One region of the Aminobacter sp. MET-1 genome, then DNA from elsewhere that is predicted to be linked to it. Evidence: riboswitches for the same ligand, from Rfam matches in the RefSeq annotation. Region 1 holds a riboswitch; each other region holds the start of a gene.

Region 1 (3,697 bases):
ATATCGCTGGGCCTGGGAAAAATACCTCTCAGGCTGCAACAATCACTGGATGCCGACCGAAGTGTCGATGCAGGCCGATATCGCCTTGTGGAAGTCCAAGGACGGACTGACCGAGGACGAGCGGCGCATGATCAAGCGCAATCTGGGCTTCTTCGCCGCATCGGAGTCACTGGTCGCCAACAACATCGTCCTGGCGATCTACCGCCACCTCACCAACCCCGAATGCCGCCAGTACCTGCTGCGCCAGGCCTTCGAGGAAGCGATCCACACCCACACCTTCCAGTACATCGTCGAAAGCCTCTCCCTGGATGAGGGCGAGCTGTTCAACATGTACCGCGAGGTAACGTCGATCACCGACAAGGCCGCATGGGCCCTGAAACACACGCAGTCGCTTGATGATCCCGAGTTCAGGACCGGCACGCCGGAATCCGACCAGGCATTCCTACGCGATCTCGTCGCCTTCTACGTCATCTTCGAGGGCATGTGGTTCTACACGGGCTTCGCCCAGATCCTGTCGCTCGGCCGCCGCAACAAGATGGTCGGCATCGCCGAACAGTACCAGTACATACTGCGCGACGAGAGCATCCACCTCAACTTCGGCATCGACGTGATCAACCAGATCAAGCTGGAGAACCCGCATCTGTGGACCCGCGCCTTCCAGGAGGAAGTCCGCAGCATGGTCAAGGATGCGGCAGACCTCGAGGCAGCCTATGGGCGAGACACGATGCCTCGCGGCTTCCTTGGGCTCAATGCTGCGCTCTGCGAGCAGTACATGCACTTCATCGCCAACCGCCGCTGCGCCCAGCTCGGTCTCGCGCCGGTCTTCGCTGAAACCGACAATCCGTTCCCGTGGATGTCGGAGGCCATGGATCTCAAGAAGGAAAAGAACTTCTTCGAGACCCGCGTCATCGAATACCAGAACGGCGGAGCGCTGGCATGGGACTGACGCTCGGACGCCGGCAAACGGCACGGACCGCAAAACCGCTTCCGCAACCCGAGGAGGTCCTGATAGCCTGGTTGATGGCGCAGCCTGACGGCAGCGACCTGACAGCTGCGGTCAACATGGAGATCCGTCGTCTTGACGGCTATCGCGGCCCGCATCCCGGCCCCAACCGCTTGAAAGAGCTGTTTATCGAACTCGGTCGGGAACTGGCGGTCTCCCACATTTCCGGGAGGCTCCAATGAGAAGGAAGGTGCTGATCATCGGCATCGGTGCGGGCAATCCCGACTTCGTCACCGTTCAGGCGGTGAACGCCATGAACAAGGTCGATGTGTTTTTCATCCCGAACAAGGGCATCGGCAAGCAGGAGCTTGCCCGTGTCCGGCGTGAGATCCTTGAGCGTCACGTGCGGGACCGCCCCTTCCGAACCGTAGAGTTCAAGACACCCGAACGGCGCGCCGGCGACGACTACGAGCAGCTGGTGTCCGACTGGCATGAAGAGGTCGAGGCGACATACGGCAAGCTGGTCATGGAGGAACTGGACGCGTCGCAGACCGGGGCATTCCTGGTCTGGGGCGATCCGACCCTCTACGACAGCACCATGCGCATCCTCGATCGCCTCAAGGACCGCGGTGATTTCGAACTCGACTATGAGGTCCTTCCCGGCATCAGCAGCATTCAGGCGCTGGCGGCCCAGCACAAAGTCGCCTTGTGCGACATCGGGCGCTCGATCCTGATCTCGACCGGGCGTAGCATGGGCGAAGGTTTTCCCAACAATGCCGACAGCGTGGTCATCATGCTCAATGCCGAGAAGACGTTGCGGCAAGCCGACGGCGATCTCGATGTCTATTGGGGCGCCTATGTCGGCATGCCGGAAGAGGTTCTCATCTCGGGCAAGCTCAAAGAGGTGATCGACGACATCGAGCGTGTCCGCAACGAAGCGCGTCGCGCCAACGGATGGATCATGGACGCAGTGCTTGTGAAGCCAGCAAGCACCTGACGGCAACATGGCCGCTGTCGTCTTTGCATTCCGCCGATGTCGCTTTCGCGGCTTTGTCAGCGATGCTTCCGTGATCTGATCAAGATGTTCAAGGTGCCCGCCGGCGAAGTGGTCTGCGGGATAATTGGGAAGCCGGTTAGATCCCGGCGCTGCCCCCGCAACGGTAGCGAAGCTTGACGTCTCGACGGGAGAACCACTGGGCAAATGCCTGGGAAGGTGTCGGGACAGTCCTCAACAAAGGACAGCTTCGGAGCCCGGAAACCAGCCTCGAATTCTTTCAACCGACTGATCGCGGTGGGCGGTCAAGAGGCAGAGCGTCCGGGCATTTGAACCCGCGCGATCTTCCCCTCCATACCACCAGTTCAGTCCTTGTACCGCTAGCGAGGACGGACATGGACACGCGCAATGAAATGCTGAAACTCATCCGCGAACGGCGCGATGGCTTCAGCCTGCAGCAACCCTTCTACATCGACCCGGAGTTCTACAAGCTCGACCTCGAACTGATCTGGTATCGAGACTGGCTGTTCGTCGGCCACGACTGCGAGGTCGCCAAAGCCGGAAGCTTCTTCACCGTCCAGATAGGCGACTATCCAGTCGTCATCGTACGCGGACGCGATGGTCAAATCCGCGCCTTCCACAACTCCTGCCGCCATCGCGGCAGCCGCGTCTGCACCACGGAAAAAGGAACGTCGGCGCGACTGGTCTGCCCTTACCACCAATGGACCTACGACCTCGACGGCAAGCTGGTCTTCGCCCGCCAGATGGCAGAGAACTTCAACAAGGAGGACTTCGGGTTGAAGCCCGTCGCCTGCGAAAGCGTCGGTGGCTACATCTTCATCTGCCTGGCCAAGGAGCCGGCCGACTTCCGCCCGTTCCGGTCACTGATGGAGCCGTACTTCGCTCCCCACAATCTGGTCGATGCCAAGGTCGCTTTCGAAGCCACCATCGTCGAGAAGGGCAACTGGAAGCTGGTCTGGGAGAACAACAGGGAGTGCTATCACTGCGCGGCCAACCATCCTGAGCTGTGCAAGACCTTCCCCGAAGCTCCAACCGTCACCGGGGTTAACGGCGCCGAAAGCGATCCCGACATGCTTGCGCATTGGTCGCACTGCGAGGCGGCAGGGCTGCCCTCGCGCTTTCGAATAGACGACGAAGGACAATACCGCGCCACCCGCGCCCCGCTTCTCGGCAAGGCCGTCAGCTACACGACTACGGGCAGGCGTGCCGTGCGCAAGAACCTGTCCGACCAGGTCGCGGCCGACCGCATCGGCACGCTGTTGCTCTACCACTATCCGACGACCTGGAACCATGTTCTAGGCGATCATGCCGTCACCTTCCGCGTATTGCCGATCAGCACAACGGAAACGGCAGTCACCACCAAATGGCTGGTGCATAAGGACGCGGTCGAAGGTGTCGATTACGACTTGAAGGAGTTGACCCATGTCTGGACCGAGACCAACGACGAGGACCGCCGCATCGTCGAGGAGAACGCCTTCGGCATCAGGTCGCCGGCCTATGAGCCCGGGCCATATTCCGAACATCACGAAGGCGGCGTGATCCAGTTCGTCGACTGGTATGCGCGCTTCATCGAACCACGGCTCGCCGACGGGCAAAAGCCCGCCCTGCGCAGCGTCGCCAGAGGGAGTAGGTCATGAATGCCATGAGCGACCCCGCCCTCTATCGCCACCTCGACGAGATGACCCCGTGGAATGATCGCCTCCAGGTGCTGGAGGTGATCGGTGTGGTGGATGAAGCAC
Region 2 (3,697 bases), on a different contig from region 1:
ATATGGAGGCCGAGAAGGCCGCAAATGGAGGCTCCGACCGCAGGAGCGCGGGAAAGATTCTGATGGCGACGGTGAAGGGCGATGTCCACGACATCGGCAAGAACATCGTCGGCGTCGTTCTCGCCTGCAACAACTACGAGATCATCGACCTCGGCGTCATGGTGCCGGCGACCAGGATCCTGCAGACCGCGCGCGAGCAGAATGTCGACATCATCGGCCTGTCCGGCCTCATCACGCCCTCGCTCGACGAAATGGCCCATGTCGCCGCCGAAATGGAGCGCGAGGGTTTCGACATCCCGCTGCTGATCGGCGGCGCCACCACCAGCCGCGTCCACACGGCAGTGAAGATCCACCCGCGCTATGCCAGCGGCCAGGCTGTCTATGTCACCGACGCCAGCCGCGCCGTGGGCGTGGTGTCGAGCCTGCTCTCGCCGGAGGCGAAGGCCGGCTATGTCGAGGGCATCCAGGCCGAATATGTGAAGGTCGCCGAGGCGCATGAGCGCTCCGAGCGCGAGAAGCAGCGCCTGCCGCTGGCCCGCGCTCGCGCCAATGCGCAGAAGGTCGACTGGGCCGGCTACACGCCGCCGAAGCCGAGCTTCCTCGGCACAAAGGTGTTCGAAAGCTGGGAGCTCGCCGAACTCGCCCGCTACATCGACTGGACGCCCTTCTTCCAGACCTGGGAGCTCAAGGGCCGCTATCCCAAGATCCTCGAGGACGAGAAGCAGGGCGCGGCCGCACGTCAGCTGTTCGAAGACGCCCAGGCGATGCTGAAAAAGGTCATCGACGAGAAATGGTTCGCGCCCAAGGCCGTGATCGGCTTCTGGCCGGCCAACACAATCGGCGACGACATCAGGCTGTTCGCCGACGATACCCGCCAGAGCGAGCTCGCGACCCTCTTCACGCTGCGCCAGCAGCTGACCAAGCGCGACGGCCGGCCCAATGTGGCGCTGTCCGACTTCGTCGCTCCATCCGACAGCGGCAAAGCCGATTATGTCGGCGGCTTCGTGGTGACGGCGGGCATCGAAGAAGTGGCGATCGCCGAGCGCTTCGAGCGCGCCAATGACGACTACTCCTCGATCCTGGTCAAGGCGCTGGCCGACCGTTTTGCCGAGGCTTTTGCCGAATGCCTGCATGAGCGCGTCCGCAAGGAATTCTGGGGCTATGCCAAGGATGAGAAGCTGACCAGTGACGAGCTGGTCGGCGAGGCTTATGCCGGCATCCGCCCGGCGCCCGGCTATCCGGCCCAACCCGACCATACCGAAAAGACGACGCTGTTCCGCCTGCTCGACGCCGAGAAAACCGCTGGCGTGACCCTGACCGAAAGCATGGCCATGTGGCCCGGCTCGTCTGTCTCGGGCCTCTATCTGTCGCACCCCGAGAGCTATTACTTCGGCGTCGCCAAGGTCGAGCGCGATCAAGTCAAGGACTATGCGGAGCGCAAGGGCATGTCGCTCCAGGAAGCAGAGCGCTGGCTGGCGCCGATCCTCAACTACCTGCCGACGGCCTTCTCCGAGGCGGCTGAATAGTTGCCGGCTTCGCGGCTTGCGCGCTTGACCGGCGCGCCACTATAGCGTGCCGCACGGTTATGGTTCTCCCGCCTCTGGGCGGGAGCTAAGAGGGAATTCGTAGAAGCCGAAGCTGCCCCGCAACTGTAAGCGGCGAGCCACATTGCCCACCGCGTCACTGGCATGAAGCCGGGAAGATAGGCGGTGAAGCGACGACCTGCGAGCCAGGAGACCTGCCTGACCAAGTGAGGTTCCGTGGGCGGAGTGTACCACAGGGACGCGGTTGAATCGGTTGCCGTTCCGGCGCCGTTCGGCCTGCGTTACCGCACTCCCGCTCCGGCTGGTCAGGGATTGCAGGTGTCGAACTCAACCGAAAACAACTCCGCGCCACAACCGCATGTGCTGCTCGTCGCAAAGTCCGCCTTTGCCGCAGCACCCCACAAGCAGATGCAGCAACTTACCGACCTTGCAGCCGCGCTGCCCGGCGTCGCCGGCGCCAGCTTCGGCTTCACCGAGCAAGGCACGCCGTCACTGCGCGAGGTCCTTGGCTCGCTGCGGGCAGCCGGCGCCTCCGACGTCCTGATCCTGCCGCTGATGCTGCCCATCGAGCCGAGCTTCACCGCCTGGCTCACCAAGTCGCTGCGCCGCAGGCAGACGCTGCGCCCGCCCTTCCCCGCCGAGTCCAGCTAGATTCATAGAAACTGCGCGCCGACAGAAAGCCGGCTAATCACTCGATCGAAATGAAAGGCGGAGGCATGCCCCTTTCGCAGTCTCTATAACCGCGACCTGCCCCCCGTGCAGCGCCATGATCTCGCGCACCAGGTTGAGTCCCAGCCCGGCGCCGCGCCCATCGGGCTTGAGGCGGTTGAACGGTTCGAAGATCGCCTTGCGCTGATCGGCCGCGATGCCCTGCCCCTCGTCGCAGACCTCGACGAAGCCGGCGGCACCCACACGTACTGTGATAACGCCCTGGCGTCCGCCATGATCGATGGCATTTTGCACCAGATTGGTCAGCGCCCGTTCGAGCGATGTCTGGTCACCCTCTACCGGAACTGTCTCCACCTCGGGCTCGAACGACATGTCGTAACCCGCCGCGAGCGCCAGCGGCCCGAGATCGAACACCACCTGCTTGGCCATGGCGACGAGATTGACGGGTGCAAACCGGTTCCCCTTCTGGTCGAGCCGTTGCAGATCGAGCAGCTGCCCGGCGAGCGTGGTCAGCCGCGCCGCATCCTCGAGCAGCTCCCTCTTGTCCGCGCCTGCCGGCAGCGCCGAGACACGCGCGTTCAGGATGGCGATGGGCGTGCGCAATTCATGCGCGGCCTGGGCGAGGAAGTGCTGATGGCGCTCGTACCCCGCATCGAGACGCCGGAGCGCATCATTGACGGCGCTGACAAGCGGACCGATTTCGACCGGCACCTCGTTCACCGGCAGCTGCACACCGCGCTTGTCGAACTCGATGCGCGTGGCCTGCGACACCGTCTGCCCCAGGCCCGCCAGCGAGCGGCGCACGACAAGCGGTGTGGCAACCATCGTCGCCAGCGCCATGAGAACGATCACCGGCAAGATCACCGAAATGAACCCACCCGAGACACCCGCAAGCAAACGCCGGACGGACATCCGGCCTTGCGTGCCGGTCAGGATCTGCACCTTGCCGGCAGCGGTATCGGTCCATTTGACGATCGCGTCGGGCTTGGCTTCGTCGCCGAGCGGATGGCCCAGCCGCGCGTCGTTCAGCTGCTCGATGATACCGGCGACGGGCGCATAGACAGGTGGTATCGTGCCTTCGCTCAAGCGGTGTCCCGTCTTGTCGCGCATGACGAACCACAGGCCAGGTGCATGCGTCCTGAGCCGCGCCAGTTCCGATGTCGGCGCAAGGGCGAGCCTGCCATTGGCGTCCCGCACCACGGCATCCGCAAGCACATCGAGGCTGCCGCCCTCATAATCGTCGACGAGATAGCCTGTGCCCCACAGTGCAGCGACGATCAACACCAGGAACGCCGCGATCATGGCCGCCTGCAGCGTCACCATTCGGCTGACCAGAAGCCACTTGAGCGACGGCGGCCTTGTTGCCATCACGGCGTCTCGCGCAACAGATAGCCGACGCCGCGAATGCCGCTGATGACGACGCCAGCATCGGCGTCCACCAGCTTGCGACGAACCCTGGAGATATGGGTGTCGAGCGCATTCGA
Region 3 (3,697 bases), on a different contig from region 1:
TCTTTCCTCCTGGAAGAGTTCGGAAAGTCGATTCATCGCCGATGCCGGTTATCAATCAGTTTACCATAGTCCCCCTGGGGACCTAAAAGCCGTGGGTCGGATTGTCCCCCGAAGGCCCAACACAATCAAGATCGCGTGATCTCGGCCTTGCTCGTGCCACCCCATTGTGCCAACGCGTTCAGTATTCTTCAATTCAGGCATGAGAATGTTGTGCCCGATATCGATTTTTCTCTTTCGGACGACCGCGCAATGAAAAGAGTTCGCAAGGCAGTATTTCCCGTCGCAGGCCTGGGCACCCGCTTTCTGCCGGCCACCAAGTCTATCCCCAAGGAGATGCTGACGGTCGTCGACCGTCCCGTCATCCAGTATGTCGTCGACGAAGCCCGCGAAGCGGGCATCGAGCACTTCATCTTCGTCACCGGCCGCAACAAAGCGGTCATCGAAGATCATTTCGACGTCCAGTTCGAGCTCTACGATACGCTTGCCCAGCGCGGCAAAAGCGATCAGCTGGAGCGGCTGCAGAAGCTGCAGCCGGCGCCGGGCCAGACGTCGTTCACCCGCCAGCAGGTGCCGCTCGGCCTCGGCCATGCTGTATGGTGCGCGCGTGAACTGGTCGGCGACGAGCCTTTCGCGCTTCTCCTTCCCGACATGATCATGCAGTCGGAAAAGAGCTGCATGCGCGAGATGGTCGAGCTTTATGCCGAGACCGGCAACAACATCATCGCCGTGCAGGAATGCGACCCGGCCGAGACGCACAAATATGGCATCGTCGGCAAGGGAAAGGCCGTTCATACCGGTTTTGCCATCGACGGCATGGTTGAGAAGCCGAAGCAGGGAACGGCACCGTCGAACCTGTTCATCAACGGCCGCTACATTCTGCAGCCGCAGATCTTCGAACTGCTGGCCAAGCAGGAGCGCGGCGCCGGCGACGAGATCCAGCTGACCGATGCCATGCTGAAGCTCGAGAAGTCGCAGCCCTTTTATGGCTATCACTATCGCGGCCGGACCTTCGACTGCGGCTCGCCGGAAGGTTTTGTCGAGGCCAATGTGGCATTTGCCCTGGCGCGCTCCGACATCAGCGGCCGCATGGCCGAAGTGATCGAAGGGCTTCTGGGCGAGGTGAAACCCAGCCGCTGAGCCCCGTCAATGTCGCCCGCGCGTCATTTTCGGGCGCGCGGCGCGGTGGCCAAGGGCCCGCAAGGCCTGTAGAACACTCCCGCCAGGTGCCCGCTCATGCGGGAGAATCGGGAACACGGTGAAACTCCGTGGCGTGCCCATCGCTGTAAGAGGGACCGTATCGGCAAAAGCCACTGTCCGGCAGGATGGGAAGGTGCTGAAAGCGGGATGAACTCGAAGCCAGAAGACCGGCCCGGCAGAGATGGTCCACCGCATGGACAGGCGGACGGACGCCGTTTCTATCGCAAGGGGACACGCGATGCCGGCCGCCCATGTTCAAACCGCCTGCGGCTCGTTCGATGCCGCGGCGCAGGACGCCGTCTACAAGGCCATCTTCACCCGTCGCGACGTGCGCAGCCATTTCCTGCCCGATCCGATAGACGACGTGGTCATGGCGCGCCTTTTGATGGCGGCGCATCACGCGCCATCGGTCGGCTTCATGCAGCCATGGAACTTCATCATCATCCGCGATGCCAAGCGCCGGGCGCTGGTGCGCGACCTGTTTTTCGCGGCGCGCGGGCAGGAGCTGCCGCATATTGTCGAGGAGAAGCAGGCGCTCTATCGCAAGCTCAAGCTCGAAGGCATCTGCGAGGCGCCGCTCAACCTGGTCGTGACCTGCGATCGGGGACGCTCGGCCAACTCGCCGCTGGGGCGCTGGCACAATCCGGAAATGGATCTCTACAGCACTGTTTGCGCGGTGCAGAACCTCTGGCTGGCGGCGCGTGCCGAAGGCATCGGCATCGGCTGGGTCAGTATCCTCGACCGTGACGCACTGAAGGCATTGCTGGCGATCCCCGAACATGTCGTGCCGGTGGCCTATCTCTGCGTTGGCCGCGTCAGCGAATTCGCCGCGCGCCCAGATCTCGAGCGCCATGGCTGGGGCAACCGGCTGCCGTTGGCCGAGCTTGTCATGAGCGAAGTGTTTGCCGGCGAGGGGGAGCAGGGGGTGAAGGAGGCGGTGGCAGGATTGGGATGAGCGGGGCGGCGGGCGTTCTTGCGCTGCCGGGTGCTCGTTTTGGGGGCTCGCAGCTCCGGCCGTTCTGGACCGTCCCGACAACTTTGCCGGCCACGGCATGGATCCGCGACACTCTCCGCTCGCTACGTCGAGGATGACGAACTGCGGGATGTGCAGGCGACACCAGTCGAAGCCGGCACGCTGAGACCCTAGCGCTGAACTTTCACGCCGACGAAGACGCTGTTGGTGGTGCTGTCGCGGTTGGAGAGCGTGCTGCTGAAGGTCTCGTGGCGCAGGCGTCCGGTGAGGCCGGTGTAGCGGTTGAGCCACCAGGTGAGGCCCGCCTCGGCACTGAGGGACAGATCATGGTCGGTTGAACCGGCGTAATCGCGCCAGCCGATGCCGGCGGCGGCGAAGCCGGTGAGGTTGGCGCGCATCTGGCGCTCGACGCCGAGACGCGCCGCATAGAGTACTGAGCCGCTTTCGCCTGCCGACGTCGAACCTTCCAGCGAGGTGGTGCCGTTGAGGGTGACGATGGTGCCGCGCATCGGCGACCACCGGAGATCTGCGGCGACGGAGGCGGCGGAGATGCTGCCCAGCCTGCCGTCGTCAAAGGTCTGGCCGACCCAGCCGGCGGAAATCTCGCCGCCGAATTTCTCGCCCATGTCGATCTCGACGCCTGCAAGGGCGGCAAACTGATTTGCCGAACGCTCGAAACCGGCGGTGTCGAACCTCAGGTCGTAGATGCGACGGCCGAACTGGATTTCGCCGAACGGGGTCAGCGCCGGCGACACCTCGTAGCCGATGCGCAGCCTGCCATTGTAGAGGGTCGAGTTCCTGTCCTTCTGCGACAGCGTGCCGCCGCCCGACAGAGCGGCGTCGCCATAGCTTTCCTTGACGGCTTCGCCCGATATGCCGAAGCGCAGCTTGCCGACGTCCTTTTCCAGGCCGAGCGAGCCGTTGAAGGTCTGCAGGGTGGGGCGCTCGGCGGTGCCGATGATGACGACGGGCGAGGTCGCCGATTCCGGGCGGACATTGTAGCCGAGGCGGGCAAGTGCGCGCATGCCTTCGGCAAGATCGAGCTGGAGGCGGCCGTCGATGCCGCCGGTGACGTCCTTGACCTCCTGCCCGGACACCGACTTGCGAAAGTTGCCATAGGCATCGACGGTGGCCGAATGGCTGTCCCAGTCGGACGCCGCATTCAGGCGGAGCGTGGTTTCAGACAGGATCGCCGACTTTCCATCCGAACTCGAATCGGCGTTGGAGGTCGCGGTGACGCCCTGTTCCAGGCTTGGCTTGAGCACGAAGGTGCCGAAGCGGATGCCCGTCGGGTCGTAGGGATTGAGCTCGGGCTGCGGCTTGCGGCCTTCGATCGCTGCCTGGCGCGCGGATTCGGGGCCGTTGTCCTCGCTGCCTTCGAAATCCACCGTCTGCTGGCGCACGGTGCCGGTGGTGGTTTCATCCTGCTCGGGGGCAGGGGTCTTCTTCGGCGCGTTCGCCGGCTGTTGCCGGCCGGCGAGCTGCTCGCGCCGCGCCTTGGCCCGGTCGCGTGCCGTGGTCGGCGGC
Region 4 (3,697 bases), on a different contig from region 1:
TCGAGCACGACAAGCGAAATGCTTGGATCGGCCAAAAGCTCCTGCGCCTTCACCCAGGCGGCTTCGGCGGCGGCAATGTCGCGCTTGATGTCCTGCGTCTCCCAGGTGAAGCCCTCACCCATCGTGTGCCAGACGACGCGGTCGCCGAAGGCGGCAAACGCGTCCTGCTCGCCCGAATGCCAGGCGCCCTTGATGAACTGAACCACACCGACGCGGTGGCCATAGCCCAACATGCGCAGCGCCAGCCCGAAGGCGGCGGTCGACTTGCCCTTGCCGGGACCGGTGTTGACGATCAACAGCCCCTTCTCGACGATGGTCTTGGCGGCGACCTCGGCATCCTGCACGGCTTTGCGCTTGGCCATCTTGGCCTTGTGGCGCTCGGCTTCCTGCTCGTCGATCGTCTTCATCATTTCACCTTCATCGGCAGGCCGGCGACCAAAAACAGCACCTCGTCGGCAACAGCCGCCACCTTCTGATTGAGCCTGCCGGCATCGTCGCGGAAACGGCGGGCCAGCGCATTGTCGGGCACGATGCCGAGCCCGACCTCGTTCGACACCACAAACCACGGCCCGCGCGGACGCGACAACGTTTCGATAAGCGCCGCGCATTCGGTAGCGACATCGTGCTCCGCCAGCATGTGATTGGTGAGCCAGAGTGTCAGGCAGTCGACGAGCACAGGCGCGCCGTCAGGCAGACCGGCGAGTGCGCCCACCAGATCGAGCGGCGCGTCGATCGTTTGCCAGCCGTCACCACGGCGCCCCACATGAATGGAGATGCGCTCGCGCATCTCGTCATCATAGGCCTGCGCCGTGGCGATATACGTCCACGGCGCAGGAAACTGCGTGATGAGCCGCTCGGCATGCGCGCTCTTGCCGGAGCGCGCGCCGCCGAGCAGGAATGTCAGCGTCTCAGGCAAGGCGACCGTTCAGCGCCTGCGGCTGCTCGCCCATGAAACGGCTGCGCACGAAGCCGGCGACAGCGCCCAGAACCACCCAGAACACCAGGTTGGAGATGGTGACGGCGACGACGAAGCTGTGGTGCAGATCGGCCGGGATCGGCGAGTCGTGGCTTTCGGGCTGCGGTGCGCCGATGACGTGCGGTGCAACGATCAGCGCCACGCCGAGGATCGCCAGCGGCAACGATTTCCTGAAGGCGATCAGTGCAAGGCCTGCAGCGGTGGCGACGACCGTGGAAATCCACCAGATCTGGCGCGAGACAAGATCGGCTGCGGGCATCGCCGGCAGTTCTGGCGGCAGGCCGAGGCCGGGTGCCAGGGTGAACACGGCAAAGCCGGCAAAACCCCAGAAGACACCCTGGCGCCAGTTGGCGATGCCACCGGCGAACTCTGAAACGGCGACCAGGATCAGGCCGAAGGCGATACCGCTGATGATGTTGGCGAGTGCCGAATAGGCAAAGCGCTCGAAGCCGTCGGCAGGCGCCCACGCTTCTTCCTCGGCCGGGGCCTGTGCGACGACAGCAGGCGCAGTCGACTGCGCGGTAGTGGCAGGCGCTGTCGCCTCGGTGCCTTGAGCGGGTGTAGCGGCATGATCGTGGCCGCCAGCGTTCTCATAGGTCTCCGCCTTGAAGATCAGCGGGTCGGTTGAATAGGTCTGGAGCGCGGCCAGGATCACGCCGGCCAATAGGCCGCTGATCGCCGCGATGAACACGACGTTGCGAAAGACAGACATGGTTGGATTGCCTTCGTTAGTGGCAGGGGAAGGCCATCGAGTGGCGATAGTCGTGGGCAGCGTTGTGCACCACTTCCATATGCGAGAACCCGAGGAAGCCAACAACGAAGATGCCAAGCAGCGCGGCCATCGCCAGCTGCATTGCGCGCGACTGGGAGGAAACGCCAGTGCCGAGTGCGGAAGTAACCGTGTTCATTTCAATGTCCTTTCACCCTCCACCCGAGGGCATAGAATAAAGTCTTCGTCGCCGGCAGGTCTCCTGGCTTGCGGATCGACACCCTTCCCCGCCTTCCCGAAGCAAGCTTCAGTGGCCTTTGGGGAGAGCTAACCGCACACAGTTGCGGGGGCAGCCGCGGCTTTGGGCAAAAACTCCCTCACCGCATTCCCTCTTGATTCCAAAAACTGGAACCGACGACGGCTGCGACTATAGAAACAAAAGCATGGGGCGGCAAACCAAATTCCGACGCCGCAGCGCTCGAATGCGGCGTTCCTGCGATCAGGCACGCGCAGCGATTCGTTCCGCCACCAGATGCTGCAGCCGCCACAGATGCCGGTCGTGGATCGAACGCTGTTCCAGGTTCTTGACCACATTGTAGAGATAGTCGGCCGCCGAGCCCCAATGACCGCACGTCGTGGCCAGCCGATTCACAACCTCGTCTTCGCCGAGCGCCCCGGCATAGGCATGGCCTTCGCGGTTGATGACGAAGGCAAGTGCGGTCAGCGGACCTTGATCGGTGGCCAGCGTCAGCCAGCGCGGCTTGTAGGTCGAGGGTTTCAGCGTCATCTCGCGACGGAAGAGCTTGTCGAGTTGCTCGCGCCGGTCGCCATCCATCAGCCGCAGCGCCACACCCTTGCACTGGCCGCCGCGATCCATGCCCATCATCAGCCCGGGCTCGGCTTTTGTCGCGCGCCAGCGGGTCATGTTGATGCAGAACGAACGATGCCAGCCACGCGCCAGCGCCACCCTCTCCTCGGCATGCTCGACCTCGGGTTTCCAGATCAGCGAGCCATAGGCGAACAGCCACAGCGGCCCCTCCTCGGGATTGGCCGCCAGCGTCTCGTCGATCATTCGCGCATAATCGGCGTCGTCGAGATGCTGGGCGTCGGGATCGGGACCGGCATCCGCCACCTCGCGGTGGCAGCGCGCCACCAGCTCCTCGGTCAACGACATCACGCGACCGTTCATTGCCGACATCCCCGAACCCTGTGCATGACGTTGGCTAGTCCCTCTGTTGCCGCGCTTCAACCATGATAGTGCTGCATGGGCGGCGAAACACCCGAAAGCCGAAGCGAATGGCCATGACGATGCAACCGACCACCGACCAAGTTCAAGCCCAAACGCCACGCGTCCAGGTGATCGACATCGCCCGTGGTGCAGCGCTCATCGCCATGGCCATCTACCATTTCGCCTGGGATCTCGAGTTCTTCGGCTATGCCGATCCCGGCATGACCGCCTTCGGCGGCTGGAAGCTGTTCGCCCGCTCGATCGCCTCGAGCTTCCTCTTCCTCGTTGGCGTAAGCCTGGTGCTCGCCCACGCCAAGGGCATCCGCTGGCGCGGCTTCTGGAAACGGCTTGCGATGGTGGTTGCCGCCGCCGCCGTCATCACCGGCGCGACATGGTATGCCATGCCGGATACCTTCATCTTTTTCGGCATCCTGCACCAGATCGCCTTTGCCAGCGTCGTCGGCCTTGTTTTCCTACGCCTGCCGCCGCTGCTGACGCTCGTCGCCGCAGCCTTGGTGATCGTTGCCCCCAGCTATCTGCGCAACGACGTCTTCAACCATCCTGCCCTGCTTTGGGTCGGCCTCAACACCGTCGCTCCCCGCTCCAACGACTTCGTGCCTGTCTTCCCATGGTTTGGCGCGGTGCTGGCAGGCATGGGCCTGGCTGGACTGGCGTTGAAAGCAGGCCTGTTCGAAAGGCTGGCGCGGCTCAAGCCCGGCATCTGGTCGAAGCCGCTCGGCTTCTTCGGCCGCCACAGCCTTGCCTTCTACCTCATCCACCAGCC

The links. A riboswitch is a leader RNA that binds a small molecule or an ion and turns the genes downstream of it on or off. The one in region 1 is predicted to bind cobalamin.
Region 2: it holds a riboswitch for cobalamin, as region 1 does, so the genes downstream of both, NDO48_RS07315 (CbiX/SirB N-terminal domain-containing protein) here and NDO48_RS13415 (aromatic ring-hydroxylating oxygenase subunit alpha) in region 1, are expected to answer to the same signal.
Region 3: it holds a riboswitch for cobalamin, as region 1 does, so the genes downstream of both, bluB (5,6-dimethylbenzimidazole synthase) here and NDO48_RS13415 (aromatic ring-hydroxylating oxygenase subunit alpha) in region 1, are expected to answer to the same signal.
Region 4: it holds a riboswitch for cobalamin, as region 1 does, so the genes downstream of both, NDO48_RS08970 (CbtB domain-containing protein) here and NDO48_RS13415 (aromatic ring-hydroxylating oxygenase subunit alpha) in region 1, are expected to answer to the same signal.

What each region holds. Positions count from the first base shown of each region.
Region 1 covers NZ_JAMSHL010000008.1:51,960-55,656, reverse strand. The annotation lists gene NDO48_RS13430 (ribonucleotide-diphosphate reductase subunit beta) at 1-946, shown strand, start outside; gene NDO48_RS13425 (hypothetical protein) at 937-1,185, shown strand; gene cobF (precorrin-6A synthase (deacetylating)) at 1,182-1,940, shown strand; cobalamin riboswitch at 2,015-2,225, shown strand; gene NDO48_RS13415 (aromatic ring-hydroxylating oxygenase subunit alpha) at 2,333-3,595, shown strand; gene NDO48_RS13410 (2Fe-2S iron-sulfur cluster-binding protein) at 3,601-3,697, shown strand, end outside.
Region 2 covers NZ_JAMSHL010000004.1:101,250-104,946, reverse strand. The annotation lists gene metH (methionine synthase) at 1-1,526, shown strand, start outside; cobalamin riboswitch at 1,570-1,761, shown strand; gene NDO48_RS07315 (CbiX/SirB N-terminal domain-containing protein) at 1,863-2,195, shown strand; gene NDO48_RS07310 (sensor histidine kinase) at 2,229-3,581, opposite strand; gene NDO48_RS07305 (response regulator transcription factor) at 3,581-3,697, opposite strand, start outside.
Region 3 covers NZ_JAMSHL010000007.1:73,730-77,426, forward strand. The annotation lists gene galU (UTP--glucose-1-phosphate uridylyltransferase GalU) at 250-1,137, shown strand; cobalamin riboswitch at 1,205-1,388, shown strand; gene bluB (5,6-dimethylbenzimidazole synthase) at 1,436-2,152, shown strand; gene NDO48_RS12215 (outer membrane beta-barrel protein) at 2,341-3,697, opposite strand, start outside.
Region 4 covers NZ_JAMSHL010000005.1:61,673-65,369, reverse strand. The annotation lists gene cobO (cob(I)yrinic acid a,c-diamide adenosyltransferase) at 1-407, opposite strand, end outside; gene cobU (bifunctional adenosylcobinamide kinase/adenosylcobinamide-phosphate guanylyltransferase) at 407-916, opposite strand; gene NDO48_RS08975 (CbtA family protein) at 909-1,688, opposite strand; gene NDO48_RS08970 (CbtB domain-containing protein) at 1,705-1,884, opposite strand; cobalamin riboswitch at 1,920-2,116, opposite strand; gene NDO48_RS08965 (gamma-glutamylcyclotransferase) at 2,185-2,874, opposite strand; gene NDO48_RS08960 (DUF1624 domain-containing protein) at 2,988-3,697, shown strand, end outside.